DNA from 2 places in the Clostridium estertheticum genome. Region 1 is predicted to be linked to the other one. Evidence: riboswitches for the same ligand, from Rfam matches in the RefSeq annotation. Region 1 holds a riboswitch; the other holds the start of a gene.

Region 1 (5,810 bases):
TTCACCGGCTGCAGTTCTTGTTAATGGTAAAGGTGATATTCTCAACATTACTGGGAGAACGGGTAAGTACCTGGAACCTGCCGCCGGTAAGGTTAATTGGAATATTTTTGTCATGGCCCGTGAAGGGTTAAACTATAAACTGAATGACGCTTTCTACAAGGCTGTTCGTGGAAAAGAAGTGGTTACTTCCAAGGGTGCTATTGTGCTAAATGAAGGTGGAGAGCTGAGGGTAGATATTACAGTAAATCCGCTTAAAGAGCCAGAGACGCTGCGAGGGATGGTAATGATTGTTTTTACCGACGTAGCAACTCCTACTGTATGCGAAAAAACAAGCGTAACTGGACAAACACCTATCAGTAATAAGCGGAATGGGGAACTAGAGCGAGAGCTACTACAAGCTCGACAAATGTGGCAAGCTACTAGTGTAGAAATGCAGATATCTCAAGAAGAATTCAAATCAAGCAACGAGGAACTACAGTCATGCAATGAAGAACTTCAGTCGACGAACGAGGAACTTACCACAACCAAGGAAGAAGTACAGTCCTCAAATGAAGAGCTCAAGACAATCAATTTTGAATTACAGGATAAGTTAGACGGCCTGTCACTTGTCACAAATGATATGAAAAATCTAATGGATAGCACTAAGATTGCCACCTTGTTTTTGGATAATGATTTGCTTGTTAAACGCTTTACCAATCAAATGACTGTAGTCTCAAGGCTTATACCAAGCGACGTAGGAAGACCAGTTACTGACATCGTGTCAGATCTTATTTATACTGAACTAACAGATGATGTTAGGCAGGTGCAAAGCACGCTGATTTCAGTTGAAAAACAGATATTGTCTCGCGATGGTAATTGGTTCAATGCGTCCATCTTGCCTTATCGCACATTGAATGGTAAAAGTGATGGTGTAGTAATCACTTTTGTAAATATCACTAAATTAAAAACGATAGAGGCGGAGCTCAGTAAATCAAAATTGGCTTTACAAAAGCGTATTGAGGATCAAGATGGCGAGCTGTTAATTGCAAATAATAGGTTGATGGATCAAGAAGAACGAGGTCATAGAGAAGTCGCTGCGTCTATTGATCATGAACAGTAAGTTATAGAAATTTCATCTCTCAAGGTATATATATAAGTTGTTTTACACATAGTAATAATAATATTTAAAACTGAGGGGTGAAGGTATTGGATATAATTTCGTTAATTAAGAAAGTTCATAAGAGAGAAGATGTTGTAGATATCCAGGAGGCATTTAATATATATAGTCTTTTAAGAGCAAGATATGTCAGCACTCAAACAGTTCAATTATTTAAGAACTTTGTTCATGACGTAGATTGGGAAGCAATCCTAAGTGGATTTCAGAAAAATTTTGAAAATCAAATAAATAATTTAGAAAAATTAGGTGAAAAGTTTCGTATAATAATGCCAAACAGACCTCCGGTGGACGTGAAATTTGCAACTCGACTTAATGATATAACAGATGATTATATATATAAAAAGATATACCATGATCTTGTAGCTCAGCTGATGTCTCTAAGCCATGCGGTTCGATCAACTAGTACGAATGATAATTTAAGAAATATTATCATAGAAGATTTAAAGGTACATTTTCAGGATTTTGATACCCTTTATAAGTTTGGTAAATTGAAGGGCTGGGAGGAAACATATCCTACTTATAAAACTGCTGTTATTCAGGATAAAGAACAGCTTTCAACTTCAGAAGCCTTTCATATTTGGGATCATATTGTTATGAGATATGAACAAATTGAACTCATTGGTATATTCTCAGGTTTTGCTCATGATACTGAGTTTAAAGTGATACTTGAACATGGGTTATATATTTACAACAAGCAGGTTAACAAGCTTGAAAAGTTAGCATTAAAGCTTAATATACTGTTGCCTAATAGATCATCACTACCGGTAGCAACTCCAATAGACCCTGAAATGATTACAGATAAGTTTATGTACCGAATCATTCTAAGCTGGCAATTAGCTTCATTAGATGCTCATCTCAGAGCAATTATTGAGACTATTAGGAATGAATCCTTGCGTAAGTTATGGACTGATATCCTTGATGATGAGCTCAGTTATTATGACAAATATCTTAAGTATGGGAAAATGAAAGGCTGGACAAGAGTAGTCCCAATTTATGGGGAGCCAGTTACATAAAACTGAAAAAGTATATATTACGCGTATTGCAATACGCGTAATATATACTTTTTTTGCTCACTTTAATATAACGTTATACTCTTTAAGCCAAGTATTTACTTGAATTAAATATGCTATAAGTTGAGGCCCTGTCATAAGTTGACCATACCAAGGATTTTTATATGCATTACCACCTGAATCAACTATTTCTTGAACATGCTTTTGGTCTATTAGTTGTAGTATTGGTGATGATTTATCCTTTAGTATATTATTCATAAGCTTTTGAACAGCCATTGTATAACCTGGATTATGAGTTTTTGGATAAGGACTCTTTTTCCTCCAAAGTACATCATCTGGAAGAAGGCCCGTGAGAGCTTCACGTAGAATTCCTTTTTCACGTCCTTTATAATATTTCATATCCATAGGAATATTATAGGCATATTCTACAAGTCTTTGGTCTGCAAAAGGAACTCTTACTTCAAGGCCACTCGCCATACTCATTCTATCTTTCCTTGTAAGCAAGGTTATCATAAACCATTTTATATTTAAATAGAATAATTCTCTCATTCTATGCTCTCTTTGACTTTCACCAGGAACACCTGGAACCTGTCTTAAACTTTCATCATATTTATCTTGAACATACTCTTCTAGTGGAAGACTCTGAAGATCACCAGAGAGTATACTTTTTCTATCATTTACGAATTTTGACCATGGGAATGTAGTCGCATTAATATCTTCCTCGCGTCTAAACCATGGATAACCACCAAAGAGTTCATCAGCGCATTCGCCAGAAAGAGCAACTGTAGAATTTTTTCTTACCTCTTTGCAAAAGAGATATAATGATGAGTCTACGTCAGCCATACCTGGTAAATCGGTAGCCATAACAGCATCTTTAAGATATGAGGAAAGCTCGGGTGTATCAATTAATATATCGTGATGATCAGATCCAATATAGTCTACCATTTTATAAATCCAGTCTGCATCCGTATTTGGTTGAAATTCTGTAGGTTTAAAAAACTTTCTATTATCAACATAATCTATAGAATAGGTGTTCAAGTTAGGCATATTATTTTTCTTGAAATAGGTAGAGGCTACTGCCGAAATTATACTTGAGTCAAGACCGCCAGATAAAAATGTGCACACTGGAACATCCGCAACTAGTTGCCTTTCTATTGAATCTACAAGCAATGAACGTATGTGATCTGTAGTTGTAGATAAATTCTCATCATGTGTTTTAGCAGTAAGTTTCCAATATTCTTTTGTTTTAATACCCTCCTTATTATAAATTAAGTTATGCGATGGTGGTAATTCTTTTATATTTTGAAAGATGCCACTACCAAGAGGTCTTGCAGGTCCAAAGCCGAATAGCTCAGTAAGACCTTGTTTATCAAGGATTGGGTCTACCAACGGATGAGCTAAAAGTGTCTTTATCTCTGAACCGAAAATTAATGAATTATCCTTGAGTGTATAAAATAGTGGCTTAACCCCTAGTGGATCTCTCGCTAAAAATAATGTTTGATGTGTTTCATTCCAAACTCCAAAGGCATAAATGCCGTTTATATGTTTAACACATTCGGCTCCCCAGAAAATAAAAGCTACTAGAAGCACTTCAGTATCAGAATATGAGGTAAAACTAAAACCATTTTCTTTTAATATCTTCCGTACGTCTTCTGTATTATATAGCTCACCATTATAAACGATAGTATAGGTATTATTGCCTATTTTTCTTGTCATAGGTTGTGAGCCGCCTTCTGGATCAACAACCACAAGACGCCTATGACCTAAAAGCGCATGCTTTGAAAAATGAAAACCACCGGCATCAGGTCCTCTTTGTTTTAATGTATCGGTCATTTTAAAAAGAATTCTATTATCTTTTTCAATATTAGCGTACAAATTAATCCATCCTGCAATACCGCACATTTTATCATCTCCTAAATTTAAATAACATTGTCATATATATGTTATGTTATTTATTTTGAAAGGTGTATATAAATAGTATAGGTTAATTTAGAATTCAGTAAAAACTCAGATAATTGACACTTGTACTTCTAAACATATTATGATAAACTAGAGACTAATTAAATAATAAACTACCTAGGGTAGAGGTGCTGTGTCTATTAGTACTTATTTGGAGCATGCAAGCGAGGATAAATAAGAAAAGGAGTTATGGCCGAAGAAAATATATTTGGTAAAATTATTTTCTGGTTTTACACATAATATGTGTAGGGTTGTCACTAATTTATTAGTGGAGAGCTACAAGGTACACGAAGTTTGTGTAAAAATACATATTTTATGCAGCAAGGGTGTTCCTTTGCTGCATTATTTTTTTTTGGAAACATGTATTAACAGTATAGAAGAAAATTTAATAATATTAATTACATAATAAGGATTCGAAAAAGTTGTAAAATTATTAGCTGTTAATAGGCAGCGACCCAGGAGATGATTTAATAATGTCAGTAGTTGTCCAAAAGTATGGGGGTTCATCTGTAGGTACTACAGAAAAAATTAAAAAGATCGCACAAAGTATAATAAAAAGAAAAGATAAGGATACGGATTTAGTAATAGTAGTATCAGCTATGGGAGATACTACAGATGATTTATTATCCTTATCAAAAGGGATAGGAGAAGAGCCAGATAAAAGGGAATTAGATGCATTACTCTCAACGGGAGAAATAATTTCAAGTGCATTACTTGCTATGGCAATTAAGGGACTTGGATATGATGCAATAAGTTATACCGCATACCAAATTGGAATTAAGACTAGTGGACAATATGGTAAGGCATTAATTGAGGATATACATGGTAACAAAATTAAAAAAAGTTTAAAAGAAGGTAAAATTGTAATAGTTGCTGGCTTTCAAGGAATAAATGGAGAAGGTGATATTACTACACTTGGTAGAGGTGGTTCTGATACTACTGCGGTTGCATTAGCTGTAAAGCTTGATGGAAGATGTGAAATATATACGGATGTTTCTGGTATATATAGTGTAGATCCCAGAGCTTATAGCGAGGCTAAAAAATTAGATGAAATAGAATATGAAGAGATGCTTGAACTTGCAAGTTTAGGAGCTCAGATAATGCATTCAAGGTCAATCGAGCTTGCTCAAAAATATGGTATACCTATATACGTAGGATTAAGTGATAGTGATATTAAAGGAACTGTAATTAAGGAGGTAAAAAACGTGAATATGGAAAGTAAACCAGTAACTGGTATTGCAACAAATGATGATGATGTTGCGGTAACTCTTAAGAATATACCTAAAGATGTAAATATATTGTCCACGATATTTGAAGCTATAGGAAGTAAAAGGGTTAATATAGATATGATAAGTCAATCATCACCTGTAGATGGAATGGTGAGTGTGTCATTCACAATTCCTAAAGAAAGCTTAAAGGATAGTTTGAAAATTATAGAAAAATTAACAGGTGATAATAAAGTTATAGTTGATGAGGATATAACTAAATTTTCTATGGTGGGTCTGGGTATGAAGACAACCTCTGGAGTAGCTGCTAGAATGTTTAAGGTTTTTAGTGCAAATGATATCGAGATTAAAATGATTACTACATCAGAAATAAGAATTACTTGTGCAATTAAAACTAGTGATAAACTAAAGGCTATAAAGATTGTTGCAAATGAATTTAATTTATAAATAATATAGCGA
Region 2 (5,810 bases), 1.4 Mb from region 1:
GCATCACAAATAACTATTTTCATTTTTAAGCCAAGTCTTTTCAATCTCGTTTTTTCTTCCTCGTTTCTTACAAGTCCAATAACATTTCCTGTTGGTCCTACCCTCTTAACCGCTTCATAAGAGCAAAGCATTCCCGATTTACCTGCAGCACCAAGTAAAAGAACTGATTGGCCTGGTTTAACAAGTTTAGCAACTTGAGCTGCTGCCCCTGCAACGTCTAATGCTGCTAATGCTAAATTTTCATCCATATCTTTTGGAAGTTTTGCATATAATCCACTTTCAAACAAAATAGCTTTTCCTTTTATCACAACTCTATCTATGTCCGGTTTAATATCTATAATTTCATCTATTTTTAAAGGAGTTAACGATAATGAAACTAATGTGGATATTTTGTCTCCAACTTTAAGATCTATTTTTCCATCTAATGCTTCACCTATTTTTTCGACTGTTCCAATAAGCATTCCACCTGATCCAGTTACTGGATTTTGCATTTTTCCTCTTTCTGCAACAATCTCAATGATTTTAGCTTTTATTTTTTCGATGTCATGTCCAGCTTCTTCATCTATTTGGGTAAAGCTAGCTGAATCTATATTTAAAGCATGAACATCTATTAAAATTTCATTATCGTATATATTCATATCATTTGAGATTTTTGCTGCTGGCTGTGGCATAACACCTATTGGTTGAATTACCCTGTGTGTTCCGTATTTACATCCTTTTTTCATAATCAATTCCCCCCTTTATATATCCATTATTTTCAAGTCATCTGATATAATCAATTCAGCCTCAGTAAGTGATTTAACTTCTTCAACTGTTGTATCTTTATTAATTTCAATAAGTACAAGCCCATTATCTGTAACTTCCATTACTGCAAGTTCTGTAACTATAAGGTTAACTTGTGCTTTCGCTGTTAAAGGTAACGTACACTTCTTTAATATTTTAGGAATCCCTTTTGCTGTATGTTGCATTGCAATAATAACCTTTTTAGCCCCTACTACTAGATCCATAGCACCACCCATGCCCGGAACCATTTTACCCGGTACAATCCAGTTAGCTAAGTTACCTTCTTGATCCACTTCTAATGCTCCAAGGACAGTTATATCAACGTGTCCACCTCTTATTAAAGTAAAAGACATCGCACTATCAAAGAATGCCCCACCTGGAAGTATTGAAGTGAATTGACCTCCTGCATTAATTACATCTTTGTTTCCCTCAACTGGAGTCGCACCCATACCAATCATCCCATTTTCTGATTGAAGAGTAACATGTACACCTTCTGGGATATAATTTGTAACTAATGTTGGAAGACCTATACCCAAATTTACAAGTTGTCCATTTTTTAACTCTTTACCAATTCTTTTTGCAATAATTTGTTTTGCAAGTTTACTATCTATACCCATATTAGTTATCCTCCCTAATAATATAATCAACCAGTACGCATGGAGTAACAATATTGTTTGGATCAAGATCCCCAACTTTAACAATCTTTTTAGCTTCAATTATTACAATTTCTGCAGCAGTAGCTATAATTGGATTAAAGTTTTTTGTTGTTCCATAATAAATTGCATTACCAATTTCATCTACCACACTTGCATAAACAAGTGCTAAATCTGCTTTAATTGGAGTCTCTAATAGATATTTCTTTCCTTCTATAGTAATTTTTTGTTTTCCATCCTCTATCATAGTACCAACTCCAGTTGGCGTAAGCACTCCACCAAGTCCAGCTCCAGCTGCTCTTATTCTTTCAATTAGCGTTCCTTGTGGCACAAGTTCTACTTCTATTTTTTTCTCTGTCATAAGCCTTCCTGTTTCTGCATTTGTTCCAATATGTGAAGCTATAAGTCTTTTAACTTGACCATTTACTATAAGTTTTCCTATACCTCTATCTACATAACTTGTATCATTTGCAATTATAGTTAAATTTTTGACATTTGTTTCTACTAATAAATCTATAATCTTTTCTGGTGTTCCACAAGCTAAAAACCCACCTATCATTATTGACATTCCGTCTTTAAGTAGAGGTCTAATTTGTTCTAACTCTACAACTTTATTCACTTATTTTGCCTCCTTCTATTCATTTTTAGGACATAACAACATTTATGCTTATCTTCATTTAAGGCAATAAACCTAGTATTTTTCTTGCTTCATGTGGAGTTGCAATTTCTCTACTAAGATCCTTCGCAATTCTAACTACTCTTTCTACTAATTCTGCATTTGATTTAGCTGGGACACCCTTTTCAATATATACATTATCTTCAAATCCAACTCTTACATGCCCACCCATAATAATAGCCATAGCTACCATTTGAAACTCATATCTCCCAATTCCTGATACTGTGAAAGTACTCCCCGCTGGTATACTTTCTTGCATAAATAATAGATCTCTTGGTGATGCATTAATCCCACCATTTACACCCATAACAAAATTAAAATGCATTGGTGTTTTAATAAAACCTTTCTTTTGAAGCCTTATAGCCATGTCTACCATTCCCTTATCAAAAACCTCAATTTCCGGTTTTACGCCAGATTCAATCATCCTTTCTCCAAATTCTTTAATTGTATTTTCAGTATTTACAAATATGTCATCTCCACCAAAATTACAAGTTCCTGCATCTAAAGTTGCCATTTCTGGTCTAAGATTTATAGGTTGTAATCTTTCTGTGTTACTCATCCCTACTGCTCCACCAGTTGACGGTTGAATGATTACATCTGGGCACCTTTCTTTTATAGCTTCCATGCATGCCTCGAATCTTATTAAGTCTTGAGTGGGTGTTCCATCATCTTTCCTTACATGCAAATGAATAATGCTAGCTCCTGCTTTATATGCTTTTTCAGCTTCCATTGCTATTTCAAGAATAGTATAAGGCACATTTAGATTGTGTTCTTTTGTAACTTCCGCTCCGCATATAGCCGCAGTAATTATTAATTTTTCCATCTGTTACCTCCTTGTTGTTCTCTATTTTCTTTGTTTATCTTTTAGAACCACACAAGTTCCACTTGCCTTGCAAACAACTATTGGTTCATCTAATACATCACAAGCTGAATCATTTATATCTGGCCTTGGCACTATAATCTTCCTTGCCTCAAAAATCATTTTTCTTGAAGAATTCCCTACACTCACTATTTCTCCAACCGCTTCTATATAATCTCCCGCATAAACTGGTTCTAAAAACTCTACAGCATCATAGGCTTTGAATAATCCTTCATCACCATCATTTAGAATTAGAAGTTCTGTAGCCACATCCCCGAATAATTGAAGCATTCTTGCTCCATCCACTAAATTTCCACCATAATGTGCATCATGAGCACTCATTCTTAATCTAATTAAAGATTTCATTTTATCCTCCTTTTTAATCATAGTGTCTAATTTGCAATCCTAGGTTGATTCTATTGTGTACACAGAAAAAGGCACTGAATTTTCAGTGCCTTAATTAATAGAAACAAAAACCTATTAATGCAATGAAAAATTAACTTTCCATTACATAAATAGCTCTCCATAAGAACTTCATGACAGTGATAGAAATACTATTTTCTATCACCAAGAATATCTTTAAGAACCAAAATATCCTTTCGGCAAACAACTCCTTCATTTTTGACATTGGATGTTCCTATCCTTAGCATTCAAAAACTACCCCTTTATTTGCACCTCTATTTATGTTAAATTATTAAATTTTATTTTAATTTTGTATCTAACTTAATTATATTATTTACACTCCAACCTCCTAAAATTTCTTATGATACCACTTTATTCAATTTTCTAAGATATATTACAGTTTTAAATAATAAAGTTCAAGATAATATAACTTTAATTACTACACCCAATATAAACCCTATAAACTAATTAAAAGATTGCTGGAATATAAGGCACCGTTTTTGCCAAAATCCATACCATAAAAATAACAACCGGCAAATGGAATACTAACTGCAAAATTGAAAATCCTGCAAGATCCCTTGCTTTCACGCCCATAATACCCATCAATGGTAACATCCAGAAAGGATTGATGAAATTCGGTAAAGCCTCAGCTGCATTATATACTTGCACCACCCATCCAAGTCCAACATGTAAATGTTTTGCCGCCTCAAGAAGATATGGTGCTTCTACTACGAATTTTCCACCGCCTGATGGAAGGAAGAGCCCTAGAATGGCAGAATAAATTCCAACAATGGCTGGAAATGTATTTTGAGTAGAAATGGAAAGGAAAAACTTCATTAATAATTCAGTAAGCCCAGAACCCATTAACACACCAAAAATACCTGCATAAATAGGGAATTGAATCAGTACACCACCAGTAGCAGGTATAGCCTTAGCTGCTGCATTCAAAAAACTTCTTGGAGTCCAGTGTAATAACATACCTAACATTAAAAAGATAAAATTATACGTATTAAGATCTAGAGCAGCTATAGGCCCTTTAGTGTTAATTACATTAAAAACATAGACAATTCCTATGGATACGATTACAAAAGTTAATATAGGACTATACTCTAACCACTCACCAGGCTTCTCAGCTTTGGTTCTTTCCTTGGTGTCTTCCCCTTCTCCGTAATTAATACCAGCCATTTCTGCCGTTTTAGCCTTATCTGCGTTAGGAGTAGAGTAATAACAAATTGTAACCGACATAACAATAAGTACTATAATCATTACTAAGTTTTGCCAAGTAAAAATAGTTTCTGTAAGTGGTATTGTACCGCTAATTTTATACAATGAAGTAGGAATAGATGACTTCGTTGTCATAAGTAGCGCTGGTGCGGAAGAAAGTCCTAAAGCCCAAATACTTCCGAGACCAAGGTATCCTGCTGCACCTATCGCTCTGTAATCAACACCTTTTACCCGTTTGCTCACTTCTCGAATCAATATTCCACTAAAAATTAAGCTAAATCCCCAACTTAACAAAGATGCAACCATTGCAAAGAAAGCAACGAAGGCAACCGCAGTCTTTGGAGTTTTTGGAATAGCTGATAGTTTTACAATAAGCCTGTTGACTGGTTTAGACGTAGCTACGACATAACCACTAATTACAACAAATGCCATTTGCATCGCGAATGGTACTAAATCCCAAAAGTGAGAACCAAAATCAACACCAATTTGTATAGGAGTACGTCCCATAAATAGTGCTGCCAATCCTACAATAACCACCGCAATAATCGCAAATATATAGGCATCTGGGAACCACTTTTCACTCCAATCTGCGAGAACAAATCCGGCGCGAGCCATGAATCCTTCTTTAACCTGTCCTGTTTCGCTCTTTTTCTTATTACTCACTCTATTACACGTCCTTTCCTATAAGTTTTTTTGATCTACTAATTCTTATGCAAACCCAAATTAGAAAAGACATAAATCAATAAAAAACATGAATAATTGAAACTAAATAGCTAAATCTAAAATCACAAAAATAGGGCAAGCAGATATATTTATCCACTGACCCTATTTCTCTAAGTTTTTATTATTTACTCTGTCTACTTTAAAGAAAAAATATCAACTTTTGTTATAATAATTCCAACGTTCTAATTATTGTATTAACTTAATTACTGAAGAATTTTCTGAGATATAAGGTAATTGTTTTATCATAGTATAAATATATTTTGGTTTTAATTTATCATCACTTAAAACTTGCTTCAGTGATAATTTTTCATAGTACAACAATTTGCACCAAAAACTGGAAAAGTCTTCTTTTGTAATAAAAATTGTATTTTCACTTTCTTTAACAACAAATCCCGAATCAAATTTCTCCAAAATGTTCATGTCTATGTAGTCATCATTTGATAACAGTAATAATACATCATCCCACATTTTCTTAAATGTAATCATTAAA

Evidence for each region. Region 1 has a riboswitch for lysine ahead of A7L45_RS20070 (aspartate kinase). Riboswitches for the same ligand answer to the same signal wherever they lie in the genome.
Region 2: another riboswitch for lysine. It lies ahead of kal (3-aminobutyryl-CoA ammonia lyase); the one in region 1 lies ahead of A7L45_RS20070 (aspartate kinase).

The regions. Positions count from the first base shown of each region.
Region 1 covers NZ_CP015756.1:4,305,007-4,310,816, reverse strand. Annotated here, with positions in the region: gene A7L45_RS20085 (CheR family methyltransferase) at 1-1,099, shown strand, start outside; gene A7L45_RS20080 (DUF3231 family protein) at 1,186-2,169, shown strand; gene asnB (asparagine synthase (glutamine-hydrolyzing)) at 2,227-4,068, opposite strand; lysine riboswitch at 4,241-4,412, shown strand; gene A7L45_RS20070 (aspartate kinase) at 4,599-5,798, shown strand.
Region 2 covers NZ_CP015756.1:907,074-912,883, reverse strand. Annotated here, with positions in the region: gene kdd (L-erythro-3,5-diaminohexanoate dehydrogenase) at 1-725, opposite strand, end outside; gene A7L45_RS04355 (3-oxoacid CoA-transferase subunit B) at 741-1,400, opposite strand; gene atoD (acetate CoA-transferase subunit alpha) at 1,402-2,055, opposite strand; gene kce (3-keto-5-aminohexanoate cleavage enzyme) at 2,114-2,935, opposite strand; gene kal (3-aminobutyryl-CoA ammonia lyase) at 2,957-3,337, opposite strand; lysine riboswitch at 3,480-3,659, opposite strand; gene A7L45_RS04335 (short-chain fatty acid transporter) at 3,842-5,260, opposite strand; gene A7L45_RS04330 (hypothetical protein) at 5,507-5,806, opposite strand.